2 regions of the Comamonas sp. C11 genome follow, and region 1 is predicted to be linked to the other one. Evidence: predicted binding sites of a transcription regulator. Region 1 holds the regulator's gene; the other holds the start of a gene.
The links. The regulator sigma-54, encoded in region 1, starts transcription at its own class of promoters, with help from an activator protein. The targets are predictions, from matches to a motif close to TGGCANGNAANCTGCTTT.
Positions count from the first base shown of each region.

Region 2: NOX35_RS24400 (DUF3567 domain-containing protein) is a predicted target of sigma-54. The motif match lies at 9,705-9,722, and genes of this name have one in related genera.

Region 1 is NZ_CP101743.1:5,466,041-5,480,409, reverse strand. It holds gene NOX35_RS25315 (response regulator transcription factor) at 1-34, opposite strand, end outside; gene NOX35_RS25310 (sensor histidine kinase KdpD) at 47-1,246, opposite strand; gene NOX35_RS25305 (LysR family transcriptional regulator) at 1,635-2,570, shown strand; gene NOX35_RS25300 (DUF2214 family protein) at 2,655-3,101, shown strand; gene NOX35_RS25295 (TonB-dependent receptor) at 3,167-3,526, opposite strand; gene argS (arginine--tRNA ligase) at 3,683-5,392, shown strand; gene NOX35_RS25285 (SPOR domain-containing protein) at 5,494-6,198, shown strand; gene NOX35_RS25280 (thiol:disulfide interchange protein DsbA/DsbL) at 6,354-7,004, shown strand; gene lptA (lipopolysaccharide transport periplasmic protein LptA) at 7,135-7,791, shown strand; gene lptB (LPS export ABC transporter ATP-binding protein) at 7,788-8,570, shown strand; gene NOX35_RS25265 (RNA polymerase factor sigma-54) at 8,716-10,317, shown strand; gene NOX35_RS25260 (aspartyl/asparaginyl beta-hydroxylase domain-containing protein) at 10,508-11,428, opposite strand; gene NOX35_RS25255 (DUF711 family protein) at 11,562-12,794, opposite strand; gene NOX35_RS25250 (tRNA-binding protein) at 12,852-13,190, opposite strand; gene NOX35_RS25245 (class I SAM-dependent RNA methyltransferase) at 13,370-14,369, shown strand, end outside.
Region 2 is NZ_CP101743.1:5,281,058-5,295,426, forward strand. It holds gene NOX35_RS24355 (amidohydrolase) at 1-1,521, opposite strand, end outside; gene NOX35_RS24360 (isochorismatase family protein) at 1,673-2,350, opposite strand; gene NOX35_RS24365 (pirin family protein) at 2,436-3,155, opposite strand; gene NOX35_RS24370 (LysR family transcriptional regulator) at 3,332-4,234, shown strand; gene NOX35_RS24375 (tripartite tricarboxylate transporter substrate binding protein) at 4,344-5,318, opposite strand; gene NOX35_RS24380 (TraB/GumN family protein) at 5,419-6,453, opposite strand; gene NOX35_RS24385 (fumarylacetoacetate hydrolase family protein) at 6,478-7,548, opposite strand; gene NOX35_RS24390 (IclR family transcriptional regulator) at 7,658-8,449, shown strand; gene NOX35_RS24395 (DUF3108 domain-containing protein) at 8,475-9,635, shown strand; gene NOX35_RS24400 (DUF3567 domain-containing protein) at 9,920-10,219, shown strand; gene NOX35_RS24405 (nitrate/nitrite transporter) at 10,458-11,915, shown strand; gene NOX35_RS24410 (FGGY family carbohydrate kinase) at 11,929-13,470, shown strand; gene NOX35_RS24415 (glycerol-3-phosphate dehydrogenase/oxidase) at 13,467-14,369, shown strand, end outside.

The sequences.
Region 1 (14,369 bases):
CGTCGTCGACCAGGGCAAGAGTGGCAGGCAGCATGGGCGGCGGACCTCATTCGGCAAGACCTTGGGGAATGACCAGGCGCATGATCGTGCCATGCGGGCTGTGCGGCAGAGCTTGTACTGTACCTTGGTGCAGCTGCAAGACCGAATGCACGATGAACAGGCCCAGACCGCCACCAGGGCGGCTGTGGCTGTGGTTGCCGCGCGAGCCTTTTTCGAACAGACGCGGGAGCAGCTCCTCGGAAATCCCGGGGCCTTGGTCCATGACTTCCAGAATCAGCGCCAGCGGTTCGTCGGACTCGGAGATGCGCAGCTGCACCCGGGTATCTGCGGGCGCATAGGCCAGGGCGTTGTTGAGCAGATTGCGAAGCGTCAGCCGCATCAGCGCCGGATGCAGTTGTACGGTGCGTGCCATGCTCAGCCATTGCACATCGATGCGCGGGCGCAGGTCGGCTGCAATATCGTGCAGCACCAGCTTGATCAATGTCGGCAGATCGGTCTCGCTGGAGGCACCGGCCTTGCCGCCCGCTGCCAAGATCGTGCCGGCGGTCAGGGTGTTGTCCAGTGTGCCTATCACCTGCTGCAGCACATGCTCGGCGCGCAGCAAGGCCCTGGCGGCAGGCGCGGCATCGGCCAGATGCAGATCTTCGATGGCCTTGAGCGTGGCCTGCATGGCAGCCGAGGCATTGTTCAGCGGCTGGCGGATTTCATGGGAGAGCAGTTGCAGCATCTCGTTGTGTTCGCTCAGCATGGCCGTGCGCCAGTCCAGCAGGGTACGCAGCCTGTCGAGCTCGCCCGCGTCCTGGCGGCTGCTGCGCAGTTGCTCGTGCAAGGCCTGCAGCTGCTCGCGCTGGCGTGCAACGACTTCGCCACACGCATATTCGCGTCCTATGTCGCTGAGCAGCATCAGCACCTCGTGCCGGCCCTGGGCATCGGCGGCGCCGGGCGTGAGCTGGATGCGGCGGTGGTGCTGCGAACCGGCGTCACCGGGCCGTATATCGTCATATTCCTGGTGCAAGCCTCGGGCGGCGGCGGTAAAGCGCGGGCCGTGGACTTGCCAGGTCTGGGCAGGCAGCAGACCCTGCAACGGCTGGCCGATGGGGCTTGCGCCCTCGGGCACATCCAGCCATTGGCACCAGGCGGGAGTGGCCATGAGCAGCAGCCCTTCGGCATTCCAGAGCGCACAGCCCTGGCCGGAGCGGCCCAGCAGATCGGCCAGCTGGGCGGCAGAAGCGGGTGAAAAGCTCATGACGGCGGGCTGCAGCGGATTTGTAAATGTGTTTTGCAAATCATAGGTTTAACGTCTGGCTGCGCCCAAAAGCTCATGGCGCTGGCGAATAAGCGATATTCCTGCCTCAGGGAAAACGGTAAATTTTGATATAAACATATATAAACATCAAAGATTCACTGGCAACTTGTGACTTCTAAGTAAGATATATCGCAATGAAGTCGCATGCGGGACAGGCGTGCAGCGCTGATTGATGACTTTTATAGTGATAGCACTCAGCGCTCTTGTTTAAAGAACTTTCGATAAAAACATTTGAGAAATCAAGACTGCTTGTGCGGTATGTGCTCTTGTATTAATAGTGCACGCTACCGCAGCAGGAGACAACACGGACCAGACAGGAGCAGCGGTCATGGACAAACTCAAGGCATTTGAGTCTTTTGTATCGGTAGCGACCAGGGGCAGCTTGACGGCTGCAGCCAAGGCCGAAGGTGTGGCGCCCGCCATCATGGGGCGCCGTCTGGACGCTCTGGAAGAGCATCTGGGCGTCAAGCTCATGGTGCGTACCACGCGCCGCATCTCGCTGACGCATGAAGGCAGCGCCTTCCTGGAAGATTGCCAGCGCCTGCTCTCCGATGTGTGCAATGCCGAGGCCAGCGTGTCGGCCGGCGGAGTCAAGGCCACGGGCCATCTGCGCATCACGGCGCCGGCCGGTTTCGGGCGCCGCCATGTGGCGCCGCTGGTGCCGCGTTTCCGCGACCTGCATCCCGATGTCACCATTTCGCTGAACCTCAGCGACCGCGTGGTCGATCTGGCGGGAGAGGGCTTCGATTGCGCGGTGCGCGTGGGTGATCTGCCGGACTCGGCCCTGGTCAGCGTGCGCATTGCCGACAACCGCCGCCTGTGCGTGGCCACGCCCGGCTATCTGGAGCGCCGCGGTACGCCCAAGCATCCCAGCGAGCTGACCCAGCATGACTGCCTGACGCTGTCGTCCGACGCCTCGCAGACGAGGGGCTGGGCCTTCCGCATCCCGCATCCCGAAAGCGGCACCAGCGAAGTCGTGCACTTCAAGCCGGGTGGCCCGCTGGATTGCTCCGATGGTCAGGTGCTGCACGACTGGTGCCTGGGAGGCTGGGGCATTGCCTGGCGCAGCACCTGGGAGGTGGAGGCCGAGATCGCCGCTGGCCGCCTCGTGCCCGTGCTGGAAGAGTTTGCCGCACCTCCCAACGGTATCTTCGTGGTCTTCCCCCAGCGCAAGCACATGCCGCTGCGCGTGCGCATGTGGATCGACTACCTCAAGCACCACTACAACCAGCCGGACTTCTTTCGTCTCGGCGTGGATCTCTGAGCGGGCCTGAAACGGTAGACAATGGACTGGTCGCCGTGGCCTGATACAGGCCGCTGAACCCGTCCTTTTTTCTACTGTGAAGCCATGACCTTTGAAGCTGTTCTTGCCAGCGCCCATCTGCTGGCGATCCTGACCCTGGTGGTGTTTCTGACCAGCCAGGCCGCCCTGTGCCGTGTGGAATGGATGAATGCCGCAGTGGTGCAGCGTCTGGCGCGGCTGGACATGATCTACGGCATTGCCGCCGTCATCCTGCTGCTGACCGGCATCGCGCGCCTGGTCTGGGGCGTCAAGGGCATGGGTGCCTATACGGCCTCGCCGCTGTTCCACCTCAAGATGACGCTGTTCGTCATCGCCTTTGTGCTCTCGCTCAAGCCCACGCTGACCTTCCGCCGCTGGAAGAAGACGCTGGATGCGAGCGGCCGGCTGCCGGCGCCCGAAGAGATCAAGCAGACCCGCAAATGGGTGATGTGGCAGGGCCATGTGGTGCCGGTGATCGCCGTGGTTGCCATCTTCTGGGCGCGCGGCATGTAGGCCTGTGCCGGGCCGTGCGAAGGGCGAAGGCCGCTGCAAAGCGGCCTTTTTCACGTCTGCGGCATTCAGAAGCTGCCGCGCAGCGTCAGCATCACCTTACGTGGATTGCCATGGTGGCTGCTGTTGACCTGGTTGCCGATCAAGGTGTAGCAGCGCTTGTCGAACATATTGTTGAGAGTCAGCGAGGCCTGCCATTGCCTGTTGATCTGGTAGCGCACATAGCTGCTCCACACGGCACTACAGGCGCCGGGCAGCCGGTAGGTGATCCAGGGGCGCAATATGTGCCTGGGCGTGTAGGTATTGAAGTCCAGGCCCTGGTTGTTGATGTCGCGCTCGTAGATGTTGCGGTTGAAGGTGTCGCCGGCAGACAGGCTCAGGCTCCAGCAGCGGCTGAGCTCGCCGCTGAACGTGAGCTTGGCCTGCATTCCGTGTTTAAACGAGAATGACTTTCATTTGCGTGATGGCTGTGTATGGCCGGCGAGACATGCGGATGCGGCCCTGCAGCCTGTGAACCGGCCCTGGAACAAGGGTGTGGCGCCAGCGATTCGGCAGGACTTGAATCCGGCACGTAAAATCCCGCGATGCTCTCCGTCAAACAGGAATTGCTCGCAGCCCTGGCTGCTGAGCTCGAAACACTCTCGCCCGGCGCTGGCGCACGCGCTGCGTTTGAAAACCCCAAAGTGGCAGCCCATGGCGATTTCGCCTGCACGGCGGCCATGCAGCTGGCCAAGCCTCTGAAGGCCAACCCGCGCGCCCTGGGCGAGCAGCTCAAGACCGCGCTGGAGGCTACCGCAGCCTTCCAGCAGTGGGTGGATGCGATTGAAATCGCGGGCCCGGGCTTTCTCAACATCCGCCTCAAGCCTGCTGCCAAGCAGGAGGTGGTGCGCGAAGTGCTGGCGCAAGCCCAGAAGTTCGGCTACCAGGCCGATCGCGGCGAGAACATCCTCGTCGAGTTCGTCTCCGCCAACCCCACCGGCCCTCTGCATGTGGGCCATGGCCGCCAGGCTGCGATCGGCGACGCCATCAGCAACCTCTATTCCACCCAGGGCTGGAAGGTTCACCGCGAGTTCTATTACAACGACGCGGGCGTGCAGATCGACACCCTGACCAAGAGCACCCAGCTGCGCGCCAAAGGCTTCAAGCCCGGTGACGAATGCTGGCCCACCGACAGCGAAAACCCGCTGGCCAAGAATTTCTACAACGGCGACTACATTGCCGACATCGCCAAGGCTTTCCTGGCCAAGGAAACCATCAAGGCCGATGACCGCGAGTTCACCGCCAACGGCGATGTCGAGGATTACGACAACATCCGCCAGTTCGCCGTGGCCTATCTGCGCAACGAGCAGGACAAGGACCTGCAGGCCTTCAACCTGAAGTTCGACGAGTACTACCTCGAGTCCAGCCTCTATGAAAACGGTCATGTCGAAGCGACCGTGAACCGCCTGATCGCCAACGGCAAGACCTATGAGCAGGACGGCGCGCTGTGGCTCAGGTCCACCGACTACGGCGACGACAAAGACCGCGTGATGCGCAAGACCGACGGCGGCTACACCTACTTTGTGCCCGATGTGGCCTATCACATCCAGAAGTTCAAGCGCGGCTTCACCAAGGTGGTGAACATTCAGGGTACGGACCACCACGGCACCATCGCCCGCGTGCGCGCCGGCCTGCAGGCTGCCGATGTGGGCATTCCCGAGGGCTACCCCGACTACGTGCTGCACACCATGGTGCGCGTGGTGCGCAACGGCGAAGAGGTCAAGATCAGCAAGCGCGCCGGCTCCTACGTCACGCTGCGCGATCTGATCGAGTGGACCAGCAAGGACGCGGTGCGCTTCTTCCTGCTCTCGCGCAAGCCCGACACCGAGTACACCTTCGACGTGGATCTGGCCGTGGCCCAGAACAACGACAACCCCGTGTACTACGTGCAGTACGCCCATGCGCGGATCCAGTCCGTGCTGCGCGCCTGGCAGGAAGCCGGCGGTGCCGGCCTGGCGGCACTCAAGGATGTGGACCTGTCCGCACTGGAAGGCCCGCAGGCCCAGGCCCTGATGCTGCTGCTGGCCAAGTACCCCGAGATGCTGACCGCTGCTGCCGAAGGCAATGCACCGCACGACGTGACCTTCTATCTGCGCGATCTGGCCTCCAGCTATCACAGCTACTACGACGCCGAGCGCATTCTGGTGGACGACGAAAAGGTCAAGCTCGCACGTCTGGCCCTGGTCGCTGCCACGGCCCAGGTGTTGCACAATGGGCTGGCGGTGCTGGGTGTGAGCGCACCCGAGCGCATGTAATCCCAGTTTCCTGTCCATCGGTCGCCTTGCCGGCCTTGCCTGTCAGTGGCCGATGGGTCTGAGAATGGAATAACTGAAGCAGAAAGCGTTAAGCGACTGATATGAAGAACCAGCAACGCGGTGGAACCATCCTGGGGCTTATCTTTGGCATGGTCATCGGTCTGGCTGCGGCTCTGGCCGTGGCCATCTATGTGACCAAGGTGCCGGTGCCTTTCCTCAACAAGGGTGGAAACAACACTCAGCGCGATGCGGCCGAGGCCGAGCGCAACAAGAACTGGGATCCCAACGCACCGCTGCAGAGCCGCCAGCCTGCGCCTCCCCCGGTGACACCACCAGTTCCTCCGAGCGACGTGACGGTGTCGCCGCCCACGCCTGCGGTACAGCCTACTGCAACCGGCGGAGTCACCACGCCGCCGGCACCAGCGACGCCGGACAAGACGGCCAAGCCCGCATCGGGCGATCCGCTGGGTGATCTGGTCAAGGAACGCTCCGCCGCCGCCGACAAGGCAGACAAGGCGCGTGCAGACAAGGAAAAGGCGGCCACGCAGACTGCATCCTCTTCGGACTCTGCATTCAACTACTTTGTGCAGGCCGGTGCTTTCCGCGGCCAGAGCGAAGCGGAAGCGCAGCGTGCCAAGCTGGCCATGCTGGGCTGGGAGTCGCGCATCAGCGAGCGTGAGCAGAACGGCATCACCGTTTTCCGCGTGCGCGTGGGGCCGTTCAGCAAGCGTGACGACGCGGAGCAGCTCAAGGGCAAGCTTGATGGCGCGGGCGTGGACTCGACCCTGGTGCGTGCAGCGCGATAATCGGCCCTGCGAGGCGTTGTGCAGCCTCTCTCTGCGGATCCCTCAGGCTGCGGCCCGAGGCGTCCCAGACAGCGGGTGCGAGATTTAGGACTTTGCTGAACTTTTTGGGGCCGCTGGGCTCTGATACTGCAGACCTGATACAGGAGTTTTTTTAGATGAAACGTCGCGAATTCTCTCTGGCTGCCTCGGCAGCTGCTGCCGGTGCCCTGACTTTGGGTGCCTCCTCCAGCTGGGCCCAGGGCGCTGCGCCCAAAGAAGGCAAGGACTACATCAAGCTCGGCAAGCCCGCCAGCGTGAGCGCGCCGGCCGGCAAGGTCGAGGTGGTCGAGTTCTTCTGGTACAGCTGCCCGCATTGCAATGTCTTCGAGCCCCAGTTCGAAGCCTGGGCCAAGAGCCAGCCTGCCGATGTGGTGGTTCGCCGCGTGCCCGTGGCTTTCAATGCCTCTTTCGTGCCGCAGCAGAAGCTCTACTACGCTCTGGAGGGCATGAACCTGCTGCCCCAGCTGCACGCCAAGGTGTTCCGTACCATTCACGTGGATCGCAATCTGCTCAAGACCGATGACGCCATCTTTGACTGGGTCGGCAAGCAGGGCGTGGATCTGGCCAAGTTCAAGGAGGTCTACAACTCCTTCACCGTGGCCAATCAGGCGCGCAAGGCCGCCCAGCTGCAAAACGAGTATGACGTGGAAGGCGTGCCCGCCATGGGTGTGGCCGGCCGCTACTACACGGACGGCACCAGGGCCGGCAATATGGACAATGTGCTGCGCGTGGTCAATGCGCTGATCGCCTCCAGCCGCAAGGCCTGAGATCAGGCAGCAGACGCCAGTGACGTTTGATGCCCAGCAAGCCCGCCGCCGTGCGGGCTTTTTTGTGGGTGTTTTTTACGCAAGTTGCAAAAAGGGAATGACTACAATGGATGCAAGAAACGTGCCTTCCATGAAAAAAACACTCATACCTCTTGCGCTGGCCTGCGCCCTGGCAGCAGCGACCGGCATTGTCCATGCCGAAAAAGCCGACAGCGCCAAGCCCATGAATATCGAGGCGGATGCGTTGCGTCATGACGAGCTGCAGCAGACCAGTGTCTTTACCGGCAATGTGGTGATGACCAAGGGCTCCATCGTGCTGCGCGGCGCCCAACTCGATGTGCGGCAGGATGCCGAGGGCTATCAGTACGGGGTGATCAAGGCCGAGGCCGGCAAGCGAGCATTCTTCCGTCAGAAGCGCGATACCGTGGCCGGTCAGCCCGAGGAGTTCATCGAGGGCGAAGGCGAAGTCATCGAGTACGACGGCAAGGCCGATATCGTCAAGTTCATCCGCCGTGGCGAGATGCGCCGCTACCGTGGCGGTCAGCTCAGCGATCAGGTCACGGGCTCCATCATCGTCTACAACAACATCACGGACGTCTATACCGTCGATGGTCAGAAGACCAGCGGCGGCCTGCCGAGCTCCTCCGTGGGGCAGGGCGGTCGTGTGCGCGCCATCATGGCGCCCAAGGACGGCACGCCGGGAGCCCAGCCCAAGCCTGCAACACCTGGCACGCAGCTGCGCCAGAGCATGACGCTGGGCGGCGAGAAAGCCGACGAGAAGAAATGAGCGAGCCGACTTTCTCCAGCAGCCGCAGCGGCGAGTCCGACAGCCGCCTGGAAGCCAAGCATCTGGCCAAGTCCTACGGCAGCCGCAAGGTGGTCAAGGATGTGTCCCTGTCCGTGCAAAAAGGCGAGGTGGTCGGTCTGCTCGGCCCCAACGGCGCGGGCAAGACCACATCGTTCTACATGATCGTGGGCCTGGTGCGCAGCGACGGCGGCGAGATCTTCATCGACGGCCAGCCGGTGGGCGGCATGCCGATTCACCAACGCTCGCGTCTGGGCCTGTCCTATCTGCCCCAGGAAGCCTCCATCTTTCGCAAGCTCAGCGTGGAAGACAATGTGCGCGCCGTGCTGGAGCTGCAAAAGGACGAGCAGGGCAAGACGCTGACGCAGGGCGAGATCGAAAAGCGCCTCACCGGCTTGCTGCAGGAGCTGCGCGTCGAGCATCTGCGCCAGTCGCCGGCACTGGCTCTGTCCGGCGGTGAGCGCCGTCGCGTGGAAATTGCCCGAGCCCTGGCCACGCAACCGCGCTTCATCCTGCTTGACGAACCGTTTGCCGGCATCGACCCGATTGCGGTGATCGAGATCCAGCGCATCATCGGCTTCCTCAAGGAGCGCGGCATCGGCGTGCTGATTACCGACCACAATGTGCGCGAGACGCTGGGCATCTGCGACCACGCCTTCATCATCAGCGACGGCCATGTGCTGGCCGAAGGCACGCCCGAGGAGATCGTGGAGAACGCCGATGTGCGCCGCGTCTATCTGGGCGAACATTTCAGAATGTGATGACCCCCACGCTCCTTCACTTTGTGTGGTCGCTGCCCCCGGAAGGGACCCTGACCGGCTGCGCCGGGGTTTGCCCTGGGGAGACCCGGCTGCCAACCCATGGCACTGTGCGCGTTTGCAATGATTGTCTGGGAGCCGCGCCTCGATGAAGCCAGGTCTCTCGCTACGCGTTTCGCAGCATTTGTCGCTGACGCCGCAGCTGCAGCAATCCATTCAGCTGCTGCAGCTCTCCACTCTGGAGCTGGCGCAGGAAGTCGAGCAGATGCTGGTCGACAACCCTTTTCTGGAACGTGCTGGCGATGAGGCCGAATCTACGGGAGATGCTCCTGTAGATGTAGCTGCTAGCGCAAGTGAATACAACACTTCAGACAGTATTCATGCTGAAAATGATGCGAAGCAAACGCAAGCAGCTGCTGAAACAATAGCGGAGACGCCAAGTGCCGAGACCCCGGAAACGCTGAACTGGGAGGCCGACGGCATGGACGGCCAGGACGGGGAATGGGGCGGCGAATCCAGCAGCGAGTGGGATACGCCCTCGGCCAGCAGCTCCACACGCAACCGCGATGGCGATGACGAAACCGATGCCATCGATCTGGCGCGCGAGCACCAGAGCCTGACCGACTTTCTCCATCGTCAGGCGCTGAGCCTGCATCTGGGCGCGGCGGACATGGCGGCACTGCGCTTTCTCATCGAGTCGCTCAACGACGACGGCTATCTCGAGGATTCCCTGCAGGAGCTGGCGCAGAGCCTAGCCGGCGACGACCTGGAAGAGCGCGAGGAGCTGGAGCAGCACTTTGTCATTGCTCTGAAGCTGCTGCAAAGCCTGGAGCCCGTGGGCGTGGGCGCGCGTGATCTGGCCGAGTGCCTGCAGCTGCAGCTGCGCGACCTGATCCGCACCGCCGAGGACGAGGGCACGACCGAGGCGCATATGAACCGGCTGCTGCTGGCGCAGGCCATCTGTGCGCAGCCCATGGACCTGCTGGCGCGGCGCGATCTGCGCAAGCTCACCAGCCTGTGCGGCGCGCGCGAGGAGCAACTGCGCGAGGCCATGGCATTGATTGCCAGACTGGAGCCGCGTCCGGGGCGTCGCTTTGTCGATGTGGAACGCCATATCGTGGTGCCCGATGTCATCGTGCGTCCGGTGCGGGCCGGCGCCGGCCGGATGGACTTTTCCGTGCAGCTCAACCCCGAGGTCATGCCGCGTCTGCGCGTGCACGACATCTATGCCGGTGTGCTGCGCCGCCACAAGAACAGCGACGGCCATGCGGCGCTGCAGCAGCAGCTGCAGGAGGCGCGCTGGTTCATCAAGAACATCCAGCAGCGCTTCGACACCATCTTGCGTGTTTCCGAAGCCATCGTGGAGCGGCAGAAGAACTTCTTTGTGCATGGTGAGCTGGCCATGCGCCCGCTGGTGCTGCGCGATATCGCCGACACCCTGGGCCTGCACGAGTCCACCATCAGCCGCGTGACCACGGCCAAGTACATGGCCACGCCCCAGGGCACCTTCGAGCTCAAGTATTTCTTCGGCTCGGGCCTGGGCACGGAAACCGGCGGCAGTGCCTCCAGCACGGCCGTGCGTGCGCTGATCAAGCAGTTCGTCGATGCCGAAGATGCCAAGAAGCCGCTATCGGACGCCAAGCTGGCCGATATGCTCAAGGAGCAGGGCATCGAGTGCGCGCGCCGCACCGTCGCCAAATACCGCGAGCAGCTCAAGATACCGACGACCACGCTGCGCAAGGCGCTGTAGGGCACCGCAGAAACAAGAAAGCCGCTGATGCATCGCACAGCGGCTTTCTTGTTCTGCATTTAGGGCGGGAGCCTTGATAAGGCATTTCTCAAGTCAGGGGCAGCGAGCAAGAGCCGCCCTTGCGGCGATGCCGCCGTCCCCCTTGGGGGCGCCCGGCCAGGGGGAAGGCGCGTAGCGCCTCAGGGGGTTATCAAGAAACCAGCCACCAGATAAACCAGACCAGCACGCCGATCATCAGTCCGAACTTGAGGATCTTGTAGAAGGTCGGATTCCAGTTGCGGAAGGCGCGGCGGTACTTGCCCGCATAGAACGAGATCTTGAACAGCTTGCTGATCATGCCGCGCGGATCGCCTTCGTTGTTGGGCGAGCTGGCGGCGGCCACCACATTCTTGCCCAGCCAGTGATTGAGCCACTGGGCAAAGCCATTGGTCATGGGACGCTCCACGTCGCAGAACAGCACGATGCGGTTGCCCTCGCTGCGGTTCTCGGCCCAGTGCATAAAGGTCTCGTCGAAGATCACGCCTTCGCCTTCGCGCCAGCTATAGGGCTGGCCGTCGACCTCGATCATGCAGCGGTCGTCGTTGGGGGCCAGCACGGCCAGGTGATAGCGCAGCGAGCCTGCATAGGGGTCGCGGTGCAGATTGAGCTTGGCGCCGGGCGGCAGCTCGGCAAACATGGCAGCCTTGACGCTGGGAATCGACTTCACCAGGGCCGTGGTCTTGGGGCACAGCTCCATGGCCGAGGGGTGGGCGTCGCCGTACCATTTGAGGTAGAAGCGCTTCCAGCCGGTCTTGAAGAAGGAGTTGAAGCCTGCGTCGTCGTTGTTGGCGGCGGCCTTGATCTGCATGTTCTTTTGCAGATTGACGGCTTCCTCGCGGATTTCACGCCAGTTGGCCTGCAGCGGTGCCAGCTCGGGGAAGGTGCTGGTGGGCAGGTAGGGCGTGCGCGGTACCTTGCTGAACATCAGCATGAAGACGTTGAACGGCGCCGTGAACGTGGAGTGATCAAACAGCTGGCGCAGCACCTTGTGGCGCACCTTGCCGCGCAGATGCATGTACAGCCCGCAGCCAAAGAAAAGCAGCACCAGTGCCAGAACGATAATTTTTGCCATAAGAGCCAATTTTACCGGGGGCACCCCGGCGGCCACCATGGGGGCAGGTCAAACAGAACCGGGGTAGGGGAATATCAAAAGCAATAGCTGCCGGCGCTTGACGGCCAGGCGCAGCAGCCCGCCTGTTAGATGCTCAAGGCAGAGCCAGTACGGCGCAGTTGCACAGATCGGCACTCTCGAAGGCCGTTCTGTCGCCCGCTTTGAGCCCCGGCACGGGGAACAGGCGCACAGTCAGCGGCTTGTTGAGGCGAAAAGCCATGGTGCCCGTATCGCGCATGACGGCAGCGATCTGCTCGGCGCTGCTGTCGCCCGGCACGGGTACGGTATCGAGGCCGATGCCGCAGACGCTGCTATAGGTCAGCAGGGCGCGGATATCGAATTCGTCATTCAGACTGGCCTGGGCCAGGCCTTCGTCCTCGGTCACGGCCAGCATCAGGCCGCTGAATCCGATCTGCGTCACGCCGCTGACCGATTTGAAGACGCGGGTCAGCAGGGCCGAGGCTTCCACCGTGCCGCTGGCGCCGAAACAGGGCACGCCCAGCAGTTGGTAGACATCGACCATGGAGGCGCAGGACTTGGACGGCGCAGCCGAGGTGTCCATGCCCGCGATATGCCAGCCCTCGGCCAGCGTCACGCCGTCGGCACAGCGCTGGATGGCAGTGGCATGCTCGTTCAGGGTCTGGCTCAGGCGCTCGAATGCGAGCCTGAACCACGCCGCGTGATCGAGCTGCAGGCGCTGCTGCTGCAGCTGCTGCAGTTCAGCCACCATGAGGTCTGGCGTCTCCAGACCCAGCACCAGGGCGCCGTGGTGCTTGCCGCGGTGGTAGCTGGCCGGGAAATAGGGAATGCCGGGCGCGCAGTTGAAGTTGACCGTGAAGTTGAAGTTGCCTTCGCCGCGCGGCGTGGTGCGCGCGATTTGCTGAATCGCCTGCACGCTGTGGGCCAGCAAGTCGGTCTGCAGAAAGCCGTGTTCATCCAGATCGATGTTCACGCAGGCGTTGCACAGGTCGCCGTAGGCGGCAATCAGCTGCGGCAGCAGGGCCACTTCCTGCGCATTGCGCGCTTCGCCCACGGCAAAGCGGATGCGGCGTTTGCCGGTGTTGATGGTGTTGAGCGTTTCGGCAATGCGCTGCAGGCCGGCGAGGGCGCTGTCTATGCCGCAGACGTTCAGGTATTCGCCGAACGGGTTGCTCACGATGCGGATGGACTGCACCTGATAGCCCCGGGCCTCGATGGCATCGGCCACGGCATCGCATTGCTGCTTGGCCTGGGTCAGGCCGGCCTGCCAATGTGCCTCATCGGCGCTCAGGTTGACAAAGGCAGTGACGGTGCGCACGCGCACCAGAGGGTTGAAGCTGATATTCATAGCAGTATCCGCAGGCAGGAGAATGGCTGGTGGCCATTTTGCCTCTGAATATGCCGATCACAGCAGGCGTGTGCCCAGCGGCACCTCCCTGTCGGGCACGCACAGGGCCACGGCTCCCGTGGCATCGTGAAAACCGGTCACAAGACATTCGCTCATCAAAGGCCCAATCTGCTTCTTCGGAAAGTTGACCACGGCCACCACCAGGCGGCCAATCAAGTCCTCGGGCCGGTAATGCTCGGTGATCTGTGCGCTGGACTTGCGCTGGCCCAGCTCGGGGCCCAGGTCCACCAGCAGCTTGTAGGCAGGTTTGCGAGCCTCGGCAAAGACCTCGGCCTGGAGCACGCGGCCCACGCGCAGCTCCACCTTCATAAAGTCGTTCCAGCTGATTTCTTCCATGTCGTCATTGCTCCTTGGCCTGGCATCATGCCTTGGGCCCTGCGTGCATCTGTAGAGCAACGCTTGTCGTGCGCGGGCACCGGAAAAGGCCTAGCGCGTATGCTTATGCCCTGTAAAGCGCACAACAGGCTCCCGTGAGCGTCCGGCGCCTGCGCCGTTGCTGGCGCGCACTGATTTCTATGAACCAACTGCATTTGTTTCTGCCCTGCGCCGCCGGCGTCGAGGGCTTTCTGGCCGACGAGGTCCACGCCATCACCGGCGCCAGCGGGCAGGATCTGCTCGTGGGCCGGGGCGGCGTCATGCTGCGCGGCATGTGGCGCGATGCCATGCTGCTCAATCTGCACAGCCGTCTGGCTCAGCGCGTGCTGATCGAGCTGTCGCACACCATGTACCGCAGCGAGAACGATCTCTACCGTGCCGCCAGCGAGGTGGCCTGGGAGATCTGGTTCACGCCCAAGGAAACCTTCAAGATCGAAGTCACGGCCCAGCATAGCCCGCTGACCAGCCTGAACTTTGCGGCGCTCAAGGTCAAGGACGCGATTGCCGACCGTTTTCGCGCCAAGCGCAACGGCGTGCGCCCCAGCGTCGAGACCCATCACCCCGATGTGCGCGTGCACCTGCACCTGACGACCGACGGTGCCACCATCTATATCGACACCTCGGGCGAGGCACTGTTCAAGCGCGGCTGGCGCGAAGACAAGGGCGATGCCCCGCTCAAGGAAACCCTGGCCGCAGCCATGATTGCAGCCTCGGGCTGGAACCCGCATGGAGACAATCCCCAGCCGCTGTACGACCCCTGCTGCGGCAGCGGTACCCTGGTGATCGAGGCCGCGCAGATCGCGCGCAGGATTCCGGCCGGCATTCTGCGTCGCTTTGCGTTCGAGAAGCTCGTGCCTTTTCAGCGCCATGTATGGGAAGCCATGCTGGATGAGGCGGAGAGCCAGATCCTGCCCGAATCGCCGGTGGGCATTTACGGCTCTGACATCGCCTTCCGCATGGTGGACTTTGCCCAGCGCAATGCCGAGCGTGCAGGGGTGTCCGATACCGTCAGCCTGCGCGGCGGTGATGCCTTGCAGCGCATGCCGCCCTGCGAGCAGCCGGGCATGATGCTGCTGAACCCGCCCTACGGCGAGCGTATCGCGGCAGCTGGCAGCGCAGGCCGCAATGCGGCGGAGCGCA
Region 2 (14,369 bases), 180 kb from region 1:
CAGGTCGGCCAGCTGGCCCACCTGGATGCGGCCTTTCTTGCCCTGTTCGTTGCTGAACCAGGTCACGTTCTCGGTCCACATGCGTAGCGCCTGGTCGCGGCTCAGGCAGTTGCGCTGGGGCGTGAGCTGCAGGCCGCCCACGGTCTTGCCCGTGATGAGCCAGGACAGCGAAACCCAGGGGTTGTAGCTGGCAACGCGGGTGGCATCGGTGCCGGCTGACACGTTGACGCCTTTTTCCAGCATGCGCTTGACGGGCGGCGTGGCCTCGGCCGCAGCGGCGCCATAGCGCTCGACGAAGTATTCGCCCTGGTAGGCCATGCGATGCTGCACTGCCACGCCACCGCCCAGGGCCGCAATACGGTCGATGGACTTCTCGGAAATGGTTTCGGCGTGGTCGAAGAACCAGTTCAGGCCGGCCAGGGGCGTGTCCTGGTTCACCTTCTCGAACACATTGAGCGCGCGGTCTATGGTCTCGTCGTAGGTGGCGTGCATGCGCCAGGGCCAGCGGTTCTGGGCGAGGATGCGCACCACTTCTTCGAGCTCGCCTTCCATGCCGGGCGCCAGCTCGGGCTGGGGCTGGCGGAAGTCCTCGAAGTCGGCGGCCGAGAACACCAGCATCTCGCCTGCGCCGTTGTGGCGGAAGTAGTCCGTACCCTGCTTGTACTGCGAAGTGGAGGTCCAGCGCAGAAAGTCGTCCTTCTCTTCCTTGGGCTTTTGCGTGAACAGGTTGTAGGCCAGGCGGATGGTGAGCTGGTCGGCATCGGCCAGCTCCTGAATCACGTCGTAGTCGTCGGGATAGTTCTGCATGCCGCCGCCAGCGTCAATGGCGCCGGTCACACCCAGACGGTTGAGTTCGCGCATGAAGTGGCGTGTCGAGTTGACCTGGTAGTCGCGTGGCAGCTTGGGCCCCTTGGCCAGCGTGGCGTAGAGAATGGAAGCATTGGGTTTGGCCAGCAGCAGGCCCGTGGGGTTGCCGACGCTGTCGCGCAGGATCTGGCCGCCGGGCGGCTCGGGCGTGTCCTTGGTGTAGCCCACGGCACGCAGGGCGGCGGCATTGAGTAGGGCACGGTCGTACAGATGCAGGATGAAGACCGGGGTGTCGGGCGCCACGGCGTTCAGCTCGGCCAGCGTGGGCAGACGCTTTTCCACAAACTGGTGCTCGCTGAAGCCGCCTACCACGCGCACCCACTGGGGCGCAGGAGTCACATCCACCTGCGCCTTGAGCATGGCCATGGCATCGGCCAGGCTCTTCACGCCGTCCCAGCGCAGCTCCATGTTGAAGTTCAGGCCACCACGGATCAGATGCAGGTGGTTGTCGATCAGACCCGGCAGCGCACTGCGTCCGCCCAGATCGATGCGTTGGGTCCGCGCGCCGGCCAGGGGCAGGACTTCGCGGTCGCTGCCGACGGCACTGAAGCGCCCCTGGCTTACTGCCACGGCCGTGGCTGTGGGCTTGCTGTGGTCCAGCGTGGTGAAACGGCCGTTGAACAGGATCAGATCGGGGGTGGAGGGCTGGGTCATGGAGGTCTCCGGTGGTTCAGCGACGCGAAGAGTGCGCCAGATTTCGTAGCGAGCAGACCGAGATCGCATTGAGGACCGCTGCCGTACATGCGCACGGCGATAACCGAAGGTGCAAGATCGGTCTGCGCAGTAGAAAGATGATGTGCTCTTTTTAGCCTTCGTGGGCGCCGAACATGGTCTTGGCGTAGGTGATGCCGATGCCGTAGCCGCCACCCAGCTTCTTGGCGATGCCTGTGGTCATGTCATAAGTCTCGGTGCGGGCCCAGTCGCGCTGCATTTCCAGCAGGTATTGCAAGGACGTGATGGGCTGGGCACCGGCCTGGACCATGCGCTCCATGGCGCGGTTGTGGGCTTCGGTGGAGATGTCGCCGCAGGCATCGGCAATCACGAAGACCTCAAAGCCCTGGTCCAGCGCCGACAGGGCCGGTCCGACGATGCACACGCTGGTCCACAGGCCGGCCAGCACGATGCGGGGCTTGCCGATCTCGTTGACCTTGCGGATCACGGCCTCGTCTTCCCAGGTATTCATCGAGGTGCGATCCAGCAGGGACTGACCGGGGAAAGGCGCAGTCACTTCCTCGAACATGGGGCCGGAGAAACTCTTTTCTGCCACGGTGGTGAGGATGGTCGAGGCTCCGAAGCCGGCGGCAGCCGAAGCGACCAGGGCGGCGTTGGAGCGCAGTTGTACGGGGTCGATGGAGTGCGTGGCAAAGGCCATCTGCGACTGGAAGTCGATCATGATCAGCGTGTGGTCATGGGGGTTGAGCAGCTTGGCACCGGGCTTGGCGACGGCGATGGGACGGGCGATGGAAGCGTTGGCGTTGGTCATGGTGAAACTCCTGGGTAAAGCGTGAGCGAGAGGCTGCAGGGGAAACAAGAAAGCAGAATGAAAACCGGGGTGTGAAAACTGTTGCTTACAAGGTGGGCAGTTCGCGGGGACGCAGATCAAAGACCAGCACCTCGGCACCTTCTCCCTGATCGAAGCGCAGGGACCCGGCGTTGCGGATGCGGGCGCCGTCGCCTTCGGACAGACGCTCTCCGTTCACGCAGAGGCTGCCGCGGGCCACATGCACATAGACATGGCGCTCGGGCCCCACATCGAGTTCGGCGGACTCTTCACCGTCGAACAGCCCGGCATAGACCCGGGCGTCCTGGCGCACGGCCAGCGTGCCGTCCCGGCCTTCGGGGGCGATGATCAGGCGCAGGCATCCGCGCTTGTCGGCATCGTCCACATGGACCTGCTGATAGCGTGGAGCGGCGCCACGCTCTGCGGGCACGATCCAGATCTGCAGAAAGTGCACCGGGTCCTGGGCCGAGTGATTGAACTCGCTGTGCTCCACACCGGTGCCGGCGCTCATCATCTGCACGTCGCCGGGACGGATCACCGAGCCCGTGCCCATGGAGTCCTTGTGCTCCAGGGCGCCATCGAGCACATAGGAGAAGATTTCCATGTCGCGGTGGCCGTGGGTGCCGAAGCCCTGACCGGGGGACACATGGTCGTCATTGATGACCAGCAGATCCGAAAACCCTTGCTGGTTGGCATCGCGGTAGTGGCCGAAGGAGAAGGTGTGGCGCGATTGCAGCCAGCCATGGTTGGCGCGACCGCGGTGGCTGGATGGGCGAACTTCAAGCATTTTTCTCTCCTAGACAATCGATGGTGTTCACACTTTCTGCTGCTGGCCTGCCGGCCTTGTTTTGCTGCATTCCGTGTGGCGATGAATGAAGTATCCGTGGCCTGATATGCGGTCATGCTGAAAGAAAATCCTCTCAATCATCGATAATTTCGATGATTATTTTTCAGGCACCCAATATGCTCAAACTCTCTCTGGAAGCCATCGAACTGGTGGACACCATTGCGCGCCATGGCTCGTTCGCCGGTGCGGCAGAGCGCCTGCACAAAGTACCGTCAACCATCTCCTATGCCGTGTCCAAGCTCGAGGAACAGCTGGGGCTGAACCTGTTTGTGCGCAACGGCCCGCGCGTCAGTCTCACGCCAGCGGGCGAGGAACTGCTCAAGGAAGGGCGCTGGCTGCTGGCGGCCGCGCGTCAGCTCGAATCTCGGCTGCGCCAGATCGCCACGGGCTTCGAGACCGAAGTGCGCCTGGTGCATGACTCGTTGATCCCCACCAGCGCCTTCGGCGCCGACATTCAGGCCTTCGAGGCGCTGAACAGCGGCACGCGTCTGCGCATCGGCAGCGAGACGCTGACCGGCACCTGGGAAGCCCTGCGCGAAGGCCGGGCCGACCTGATCGTGGCTGCGGGCGAAGGCCCGGCCGGCGGCGGCCACAAGGCCGTGGCCGTGGGCCAGCTCGATTTCGTGTTCTGCGTGACGGCCAGCCACCCGCTGGCGCGCCTGGGCCGGCCACTGGCGCGCAGCGACCTGCTGGAACACACCGCCGTGGTGGTGGGTGACGGCGCGCGCTCGCTGACCGACCGCACCGTGGGCCTGCTCACCGGCCAGCGACGCATCACCGTGCCGAGCATGCAGGCCAAGATCGAATGCCAGGCCGCCGGGCTGGGCCACGGCTTTGTGCCGCGCGCCTGCGTGCGTGTGGAGCTGGAGACCGGGGTGCTGGTGGAACTGGCGGTGGAAGAGCCGCGTCCGCCCGAAACCTTCTGGCTGGCCTGGCGCAGCGATGCCCGCGGCCGGGCCCAGCAATGGTGGCGCGAGCGCCTCAGCCGCCCACTGCTGCCCGGCATACTTCCCTACTGAAACGGCCCTGCAACGCAAGCTGGCAGGGCCGTGGTGATGTGAGCCGACGAGGTCTGCGGCAACGGTTCAAGCCATGCCCGGGACCTCGCGAAGCTCAGGGACGGGACTCTCAGTCCAGCTTCACGCCAGCCGTCTTGATGACCTCACCCCAGCGCTTGGCTTCGGTGCGTGCCATCTGGTGGAACTGCTCGGGCGTGCCGGGAAGGGCTTCCATGCCGAAGTCGGCCATGCGCTTGACCACATCGGGGTCCTTGAGGGCTTTTTGCAGGTCTGCATTGAGACGCTGCACGATGGCTGGCGGCAATCCCTTGGGACCCAGAATGCCCTGGAAGGCGTAGACCTCGGAATCCTTGAGACCCAGCTCGGCCAGCGTAGGCACGTTGGGAAGATTGGGCACGCGCTTGGCCGTGCCTATGGCCAGGGCCCGCACCTTGCCGGACTGAATCACGGGCAGGCCCGATGCCAGATCCAGGAACATGCAAGGCACCTGGCCGCCCATCACATCGGCCAGCGCGGGCGCGGCGCCCTTGTAGGGGATATGGGTCAGACTCGTGCCGGTGCGGTTCTTGAACAGCTCCATGGCCAGATGGTGGGGCGAGCCATTGCCGGGCGAGGCGTAGTTGAGCTTGCCGGGGTTGGCCTTGGCATAGGCCAGGAATTCCTTGAAGTCCTTGGCTTCGAATGCGGGGTTGACCACCAGCGCCATGGGGAAGCGGCTGATGCCGCCCACATAGGTGAAATCCTTATCGGGGCTGAAAGGCAGCTTGCTGAACAGGTGCTCGTTGAACGCCAGGATGGCGTTGTCGGCCGACATGATGGTGTAGCCATCAGGCTTGGCCGCAGCAACGAGCTGGCCGCCGATATTGGTCGAGGCGCCCGGACGGTTGTCCACCACGATGGTCTGGTTCAGCGTCTTGCGCATGGACTCGGCCACGGTGCGGGCCAGCACATCGGTGCCGCCTCCGGGTGGGTAGGGCACAACCCAGCGCACGGGGTTGGCAGGCCAGTCCTGCGCCATGGCGAAGGGGGATGCGGCAGCAGCCGAGCTGGCTGCCACGGCAGCCAGGAATTGACGACGATCCATCGTTTGTCTCCTTGAGGGTGATGTAGGGGGGTTGTGGAATGATTTTTGGACCCCGCCAGGCTGCCTTTTTCTATTAATTGATAGCTGCCTGCGCTTGTCTCTATTCGGTTTGAATCGGTTTTGACTCCGATTTCTGTATGGGTGGCAGTTTGAAGCTCACGCGCTCGACCTGATAGCCTTTCTGACGCAGCAGCTCGGGCAGCCCCATGGGCCCGACCATATGCAGTGCACCCACGGCAGCAAACACGGTCTTGCCCTGCTGGAGCTGACGAACAATGCCATCTGCCATGCCCGGATTGCGTCCATCCATGAGGCGCGCGTACTTGAGCCGATCACGCTCGGTCTTGATGCAGTCGCACCAGTCGGCATAGTTCTCCAGCTGTTTTTCGTTGCCGCTGACCCAGATATTCGCCAGTTGCTGCAGGATTTCCGGAGCCTTGGGGTCATCAAGCTGGTCCAGCCCGTCGCGCACGCTTTCCTGCACCTCCAAGGGATCGTCGGAAAGCAGCTCCTCGAGCTGGGTCTGCGCCGACTCCAGCCCCACCACAGGCTTGTGCAACGCATGGGCCATGCCTGCCAGCAGCAGATCGGCGCCAAACTCGGCCACCAGTCCCTGCTTGCGGCCCAGTTGGCTGACCAGGCCCAGCAGTTGGGCGTCCGGACGTTGTGTGCTCAGATGCTCGGCACAGGCCTGCTTTCGATGCTGCGCCAGCCGGGCCTCCAGCTCTGCGGGCAGCGCAGGGGCATCGACACGGGCCTGGAAGCCTTCAATCAACTGCTGCATGACCTGCGGATTCAGCACATCGAGCTCCAGCGCCAGCAGGTCCACCCCGTACATGGAGCGCACGATGGTGCGACCGGGCAGGATCCACTCCCGCTTGCCCACATGCAAGGTGCCGTAAAGCCAGCTGGTGCGCTCGCCGTCCTGCACGCGCCAGAGCAGGCCCCTATCCTGCACATGGGGGGCCATGGCCTGCACTTCGGCCGGTGTTGGCGGGCTGAACGGCGGCGGGCAACTGGCAGCAGGTTCGGCGGCTGGTTCTGCCGCCATGGACAGGCCCGTCAACAAGGCGAGCGCCATGGCCGGCACGGCCTTCAGAGGCAAAATCCAGCGCGAGAGATTAAGACTTGGCATGGGCATGACGACTGCAACGAGAGCTTAGTCTTCGGAGCTATCCACAGGCTGAGCTTCGTGCAAGTCATCCTTGCTGCCGCCGGGCGGCGCAATGTTCTGGTCGATGGCGCCGAAGATGCTCTGGCCGTCCTTGCCCTTCATCTCGATGCGGATGGTGTCGCCGAACTGCATGAACTCGGTCTTGGGCGTGCCGTCCTGAATGGTCTCTATGCAGCGCTTTTCGGCAATGCAGCTATAGCCCTTGGGCCATTCCATGCGCTTGTTCTTGCCGCTGCCGGTCTCCACGCCCTTGTTGCTCACCGTGCCGCTGCCCACGATGGAGCCGGCACGTACATTGCGGGTCTTGGCGATATGGGCGATCAGTTGGCCGAAGTGAAAAGTCATCTCCTCGCCCGCATCGCACATGCCGACCTTGCGGCCGTTCCAGGTGCTCTGCAGCGTCAGATGCAGGCGGCCGCTCTTCCAGGCATCGCCCAGCTCGTCCAGTGTCACGGCCACAGGGCTGAAGGCCGTGGCGGGCTTGCTCTGAAAGAAACCAAAGCCCTTGGCCAGTTCGCCGGGTATCAGATTGCGCAGGCTCACGTCATTGGCCAGCATGACAAGACGGATGCCGCCCAGCGCATCCCTGGCATCCGTACCCATGGGCACATCGCCGGTGACGACGGCAATCTCTGCCTCGAAGTCTATGCCCATGGCCGTGCTGGGCACGATCACATCGTCGCAGGGGCCGATAAAGTCATCGCTGCCGCCCTGGTACATCAGCGGGTCGGTGTAGAAGTTGGCCGGCACCTCGGCATTGCGCGCCTTGCGTACCAACTCCACATGGTTGATATAGGCCGAGCCATCGGCCCACTGATAAGCTCGCGGCAGCGGTGCCATGCATCGCCGGGGATCGAAGGGAAACGCGTGGCGGGCCTTGCCGTTATTGAGCTCGTGCGACAGATCCTGCAACTGGGGGGCCATATAGCTCCAGTCATCCAGCACCTGCTGCATGCGGTTGGCAATGCCGGTGGCATAGCAGGCCTGGCTCAGGTCGCGCGAGACCACGATCAGTTGTCCGTCGCGCGAGCCATCCTTGTAGGTTGCCAGTTTCATTCTCTGTCCCTCTGCTCACGGCAGCGGTGCTGGCACAATGCCTGACAACGCTAGCCAAAATTACGATTGGTTAAATTGATTTAACTAAACAAAACACAATTCTATTGCAATGGAAAAGGAACGCGCAGGGATTCAGTCGGTCGAAGTGGGTTTCTCCCTCATCGAAGCGCTGGCGCAGGCCAGCGGCCCGCTGATGCTCAAGGATGTCGCCGCCGCCGCCGGCATGAGTGCCGCCAAGGCGCACCGCTATCTGGTGAGCTTTCAGCGCATCGGCCTGGTGGCGCAGGACGAGCGCAATTCGCGCTACGACCTGGGTCCTGCGGCACTGAAGATCGGTCTGGCCTCGCTGGCCCGCCTCGACCCGGTGCGTCTGGCGCGGGAGCGCATTCCGGCGCTGCTCGAGACCCTCAATCACACGCTGGCCATTGCCGTCTGGGGCAACCATGGCCCGACCATCGTGCATTGGGAGGAATCGGCGCAGTCTGTCACCGCCAATCTGCGCCTGGGCGACGTCATGCCCATGCTGGCCTCGGCCACGGGGCGCTGCTTCGGCGCCTGGCTGCCACGCGAGGCTACGGCCGCGTTGCTGGAGCCCGAGATCGAGCGTGCACGCAAGGCCAGACGCCAGGACCTGCCCCAGACCGAAGAGGCCGTTGCGGACATGCTGGCCGAAGTCCGTGCGCGCGGCACGGCCCGCGTGGTCGATACCGTGCTGCCGGGCATCGTGGCCTTCTGCGTGCCGGTCTTCGATGCCTCCGGCCATATCGTGCTGGGGCTTATGACCCTGGGCTCGCTGGCGACTTTCGACCCGGACTATGGTGGAGCCATCGACGCGCCGCTGCAGGCGGCCGCCCGCCAGCTCTCCAGCGATCTGGGCTGGCGCGCCGCTCCCGGCCACTGAAACCCGCAATCTCCGAATCACGCTCATGGGCCGCTCCCCTCAGGCAAGCCAGGCACGCAAGACACTGCTGCCCATCACCGGCTTGGTGCTGGCAGCCCATGGGCTGTTGCTCTGGGGCCTGCCCGAACTGAGCCCGCCGGACAAGGCAGCGGACGACCAGATCGTGATGGAGACGCGTATGCTGCAGGCGCCTCCTCCTCCGCCTGCACCCGCAGCGCCCAAGCCGGCTCCAACTCCAGCTCCGGCGCCTCAACCCAAGGCTGCACCCCGTGCGCCAGCGCCGACTCCTGCTCCCGTGCCAGCTCCCGTACCGGACGAACAGGAGTCGGCGTCAAATCCGCCTCCAACTCAGGAGCAACAAACGCAGGAAGCGCCTGAAACAGAAGCACCCGCCAATACAGGGCAGCCCGCTGCTGCTGCAGAGCCGGTTCCCGAGCCCATGGCCGAGCCTCCCGAAGCCAATGCTGCCGACACGGCCCGCCCCATCCAGGTCACGCCCGCAGGCAGCGCGCCGCTGCCGCCAGGCTCTGTACTGCCCGTCACCCTGCCCAATTCCGCCACGCTGGAGTTCAACGCCTCGGGTCAGGTCAAGGGTTTTCAATACTCGGCCGGCGCCCAGCTGCAATGGCAGCATGACGGCCAGTACTACCAGGCCAGACAGTCGATCAGCATGTTCTTGCTGGGCGAGCGCTCCCAGACCAGCGAGGGGCTGATCACGCCCAAGGGCCTGCAGCCGCTCAATTTCAGCGACAAGGGGCGCAAAACCCAGTCCGCCGCCTTCGACGTAGCCGACGGCAAGGCGCACTACAGCGGCGGCCAGACCGATGCGGCGATTGGCGATGGCGTGCAGGACCGCCTCAGCGTGTTTCTGCAGCTCTCGGCCCTGATGGCTGCCGCCCCCGAAAAATATCCGCCAGGCACACTGATAGAACTGACCACCAGCAGCGCACGCTCAGCCGTGCGCTGGCAGTTCCGCGTGGGTGCCAGCGAGGCGCTGGAGCTGCCATTTGGCAGCGTCATGGCGCTGCGTCTGGACAAGCTGCCCGGCAAAAGCAGCAGCGACCAGCGCGGATCGGTCTGGCTGGCACCGTCCATGCAATACCTGCCCGTGCGCATCAAGCTCACCCAGGGACAGGACGACTTTGTCGACCTGCAGCTCAAGAAATATCTGCCCGCGCCGCAATAGCCTCCATGCCGTACCCTGGCATAAACCCCGAGACCACTGCGCCCAAAGCGCTCACTCACCTCCCTGCCAAGGCCTGCAACCTGCATCGGCTCGGGCTGAACGCTGTCGCGCCGTTCAAGGACTTGCCTACTACAGATCGGGAAAGCCGGTTGCCCACAACCATGTCCAATCCATGGAATACTGTGCCCAAGTGCCAAGAGCAGGCATTTCCACCTTGAAATGCGGCACCCTGTCGCCATATCCATGGCAGGCATGCTCATAACGGAAGTGAAAGGAGGAACACCATGCAAATGCTTTACGACTCTGAATCCTTTGCGGTGCTCCATCTGCGTCCCGATATGGAGGCAGACGTTCCGGCAGGCACAGCCAAGGCCGAGATCCAGCAAGCCCATCAACTGCCGCGCCACGGCTTCGAGATCGTGGACAAGCGCTCGGGCAAGGAGGTGTATCTGGACGGCTCCTGGGCCGAAATGTTCCAGAAGCAGATCCTCGCCTGGCAGCAGGACGCCCCCACCGAGGAGGAAGTGGAAGAAATTCTCGACACCTACACGGGCCTGGCCCAGCAGCCTGTCGTGGTTCACTAACAGCACACAGCGCAGGGTCCCAAGAAGGGAGTTCGCGCCAGGCCCGCCGCAGGTTCTCTGCAGCGGGCCTTTTCTTTGGGCGCGGCCATTGCGCGCACCCTGGTGCTTTCACTGATCCGCAGGCTGCGCTTGCTGCCTAGAATCGCCGCACAGGTTCAAGATTTGAAGACCATCTGTGAGATGGTCTTGTCGCGCCTGTATGGTCTGCCGGCCTCTTGCAGAAACACAGGAGGCCAGCATGCAGACCAGCATCCACAGGGTTCGCGGCGTTCAGGATGTCATCGCCTACATCGACGCACGCCAGGGCATTTCAGGCCGCGCCGGCACCATCTGGTGGCTGGCACTCGGCGGACTTTTCCTCGACGCATTCTCCAACTCCGCACTCAGCGTGGGCCTGGGCCCCATGACGCGCGACCAGCAACTGACGCCGGCCGAAGTGGCCTGGATGACGTCGCTGGCCTCCTGGGTGTCCATTGCCTTCAATCCCATCGGCGGCTGGATGGCCGACCGCTGGGGCCGCATGCGCCCCCTGGTCATCGCCAAGGTGCTGGCCGTGGCCGGTGCGCTGCTGGTCAGCATGGCGCCCGACTACGCCACCATCCTCTTCGGCCGCTTCTTCGTGGGCGCGGCCTATGGCATCGACTTCGCCATCGCCATGGCGGTGCTGGCCGAGTTCACGCCCGCCCGACTCAAGAGCCGGCTCAATGTCTGGCAGGGCATGTGGTACATGGCCGTGTGCAGCAACCTGGTGCTGGCGCTGTGGTTCCATTCCTGGGATGTGGGCGATTCGCTGTGGCGCTATTCGGTGGCCGCCACGGCGGTGTTCGGCCTGTTCATCCTGGGCATGCAGGCTGCGCTGCTGGTGGAAAGCCCGACCTGGCTGGCACGCAAGGAAAGGCTGGATGACGCCGCCCGCGCCATGACGCGCATCTACGGCGCCCGTGGCCACCGCTTCGAGGCCGCGCCGCCCGCCGAACGCCTTCCCGTGCTCAACCCGGCGCGGCGCGGGCTGGCCAATGTACTGCTGATCTTTCGCGGCATCTACCTGCCGCGCACGCTGCTGGCGGCCACGGTGCAGATAGGCCAGTCCATCCAGTACTTTGCCGTGGGCTGGTACCTGCCGCTGATCAGCGCCTCGCTGTTCGGCAAGGACTTCCGCGAGGCCACGCTGGGTGCGCTGGTGTTCAACGTGTTCGGCATCGTCGGCGGATTCCTGTCGCCCGTCATCGGGCGCCGGCTGGGCCTGCGGCGGGCCTCGGCCTTCGGCTTTGCGCTGGTGTTCCTGATGCTGCTGGTTCTGGGCCTGTTCAACGGCCGCATGCCCATCTGGCTGGCCGTGGCCGTGCCCTCGCTGTTCATCCTCTTTCATTCGGGCGGGCCCGGCGCCAACGGCAAGAGCCTGTCCACGCTATCGTTCCGCAGCGAGCTGCGCGCGGGCGCCAATGGCGTGATCGGCGCGCTGGGCGCCATGGGCGCGGCGCTGGGGCTGCTGGTGTTCCCGCTGTTCCGCCAGCAGTACGGGCTGGAGAACACCTTCCTCATCCTGTCCGTGGTGCCGCTGCTGGCCAGCATCGTCTGCTTTTCCATCCGCTGGGACCCCACGCGCACCACAGTGAACCCCGACGACGAGCCCGGCGCGCCCCAGTTCGCGGACGACGCCGCCCCGCCCGCCAAGATCGCTCAAACCACCGCCTGAAAGAGAGCACTCCATGCACCATGAAGCCGTGATCCTCTGCATCGACGAAGGCACCTCGGGCACGCGCGCCGCCGTCGTGGGGCGCGACGGGCAGGTGTCCGCCCAGGACTATCTGCCGCTGGAAATCCACTGCCCGCGCCCCGGCGTGGTCGAACAGGACGCCGACCTGCTGCTGGAGCGCACGCTGGACGTGTGCCGCCGCGCCATCGCCCGCGCCCAGAGCAGCGGCCAGCAGATCGTGGCTCTGGCCATTGCCAACCAGCGCTGCTCGGCCGTGCTCTGGGATACGGCCACGGGCCGTTCGCTGGCGCCCATCATGGTCTGGCAGGATGCGCGCCACCGCGACGAACTGGCCCTGCTGGCCGGCGACTGGGATGCCCGGCTGATCCGCCACGCGGGCCGGCCCGTGGGCGTGCGTTCGCCCTACCTGTGGGCCGCGCACAAGCTGCGCGAATGCCCGGCCGTGGCCCAGGCCTGGCGCCAGCGGCGGCTGGCCTTCGGCACCATCGACTCCTGGCTGCTGTGGCATCTGTCGGATGCGCGCGCCGTGGTCACCACGCCCACCAATGTGACCTCGGGCAACGCCTATGCGCTGGGCGAGCACCGCTACCTGCACGACTGGCTGGACGCGCTGGAGTTTCCCGCCGAACTGCTGCCCCGCCTGTGCGAGGACGTGCAGGACTTCGGCCGCACGCGCACCGAGCTCCTGGGCCTGGCCGTGCCCATCCTGGCCTGCGCGGGCGACCAGCATGCGGCGGCCGTGGGCCTGGGCTGCCTGGAGCGCGGCCAGGCGCTGTGCGTGCATGGCACGGGCAGCTTCGTTGATGTGCTCACGGGAACAAAGCTGCCCGCGCATGACGCGGCCCATGAAAGCTCGCTGACCATGACGGCGCGGCGCATGGGCGGTGTCTCGCGCTATGCCATCGAGACCTATGTGCCCACCACGGGCTCGGCGCTCAACTGGATCTGCGAGAAGCTGCAGTGGTTCGACAACCCGCAGCAGATCAGCACCCTGGCCCGCGAGGCCGAGACGCCGGCCGACCTGGTCTTCATCCCCGCGCTCACCGGCCTGCGCCTGCCGGCCATGGAGCCGGGCGCGCGGGCCTCGATCTCGGGCGTGTCCATGGCCACCTCGCGGCCGCAGCTGGCGCGCTCCATCCTCGAAGGCATTGCGCATTCCGTGGCCTCCTGCGTGCAGGCCGACGAGGCGGCAGCAGGCACCGAGGTGGGCGAGCTGCTGGTGGGCGGCGGCCTGTCGGGCAGCGATGCCCTGCTGCAGATCCAGGCCGACCTGGGCGGCCTGCCCGTGCGACGCCTGACCGATACCGACAAGGCCAGCCTGCGCGGCATCGCCTTCATGGCCGGCAGCGCGGGCCTGCTGTGGGACGGGCTGCCGCAGGCCTGCGCCACGCTGCGCACCGAAGCGGTCTTCGAACCGCGCATGGCGGTCGACGAGCGAAGCGAGCGCCGCAGCATCTGGCGCGCCCGCGTGGGCGACGAACTGGCCCGCGCCCGGGCGCCCGGGCGCGCCGCCGCCCTGGAGGGCCGCGCATGATGCAGTGGCCCTTCGGCAAGGAACGCAGGGACAGCGCCATGCTGACCCAGACCGCACCGCTGCAGCTGCAGCGCGCGGACCAGCTCGCGCGGCTGGGCGACGAGGCATTCGACCTGCTGGTCATCGGCGGCGGCATCACCGGCGCCTATGCCGCGCTGGACGCCAGCCTGCGCGGCCTGCGCGTGGCCCTGGTGGAGAAGGACGACTTCGCCTCGGGCACCTCGTCCAAGTCCTCCAAGATGGTCCATGGCGGCCTGCGCTACATCGAGCAGGGCAACCTGGGACTGGTGCGGCACTCGCTGCTGGAGCGCCAGCGCCTGCGCCGCAATGCGCGGCACCTGGTGCAGCGCCTGCCCTTCCTGTTTCCCGTGATGGAGCGCGACGGCGTCTTCGACGCCCGCCTGGCCAAGGCCTTCGGCAGCCTGCTGTGGACCTATGACCTGGCCGGCGGCTGGCGCGAAGGCATCCTGCACCGCAAGCTCGGCAAGGCCGAGGTGCTGTCGCACTGTCCGACCTTCCGCGAAGAGCAGCTCCTGGGTGGCTACATGTACTTCGATGCGCGCGTGGACGATGCGCGGCTCACGCTGGCCGTGGCGCGCACGGCGGCCTTCCATGGCGCGGCCGTGCTCAACCATGCCCGGGCCACCGCCATCACGCGCAACGCCCACGGCGGCGTGGACGGCGCCATCGTCCAGGCCGATGGCCGCGAGATCACGGTGCGCGCGCGCAGCGTGGTCATGGCCACGGGCGTCTGGCTGCGCGACTGGGATGGCCGCAGGCCCGACCAGCAGGCGCAGCTGCACGTGCGCCCCGCCAAGGGCGTACACGTGGCCATTCCCTGGCTGCGCATACGCAACGACTGCACCGTCACCATCCCCGTGCCGGGCCGCAGCCGGCGC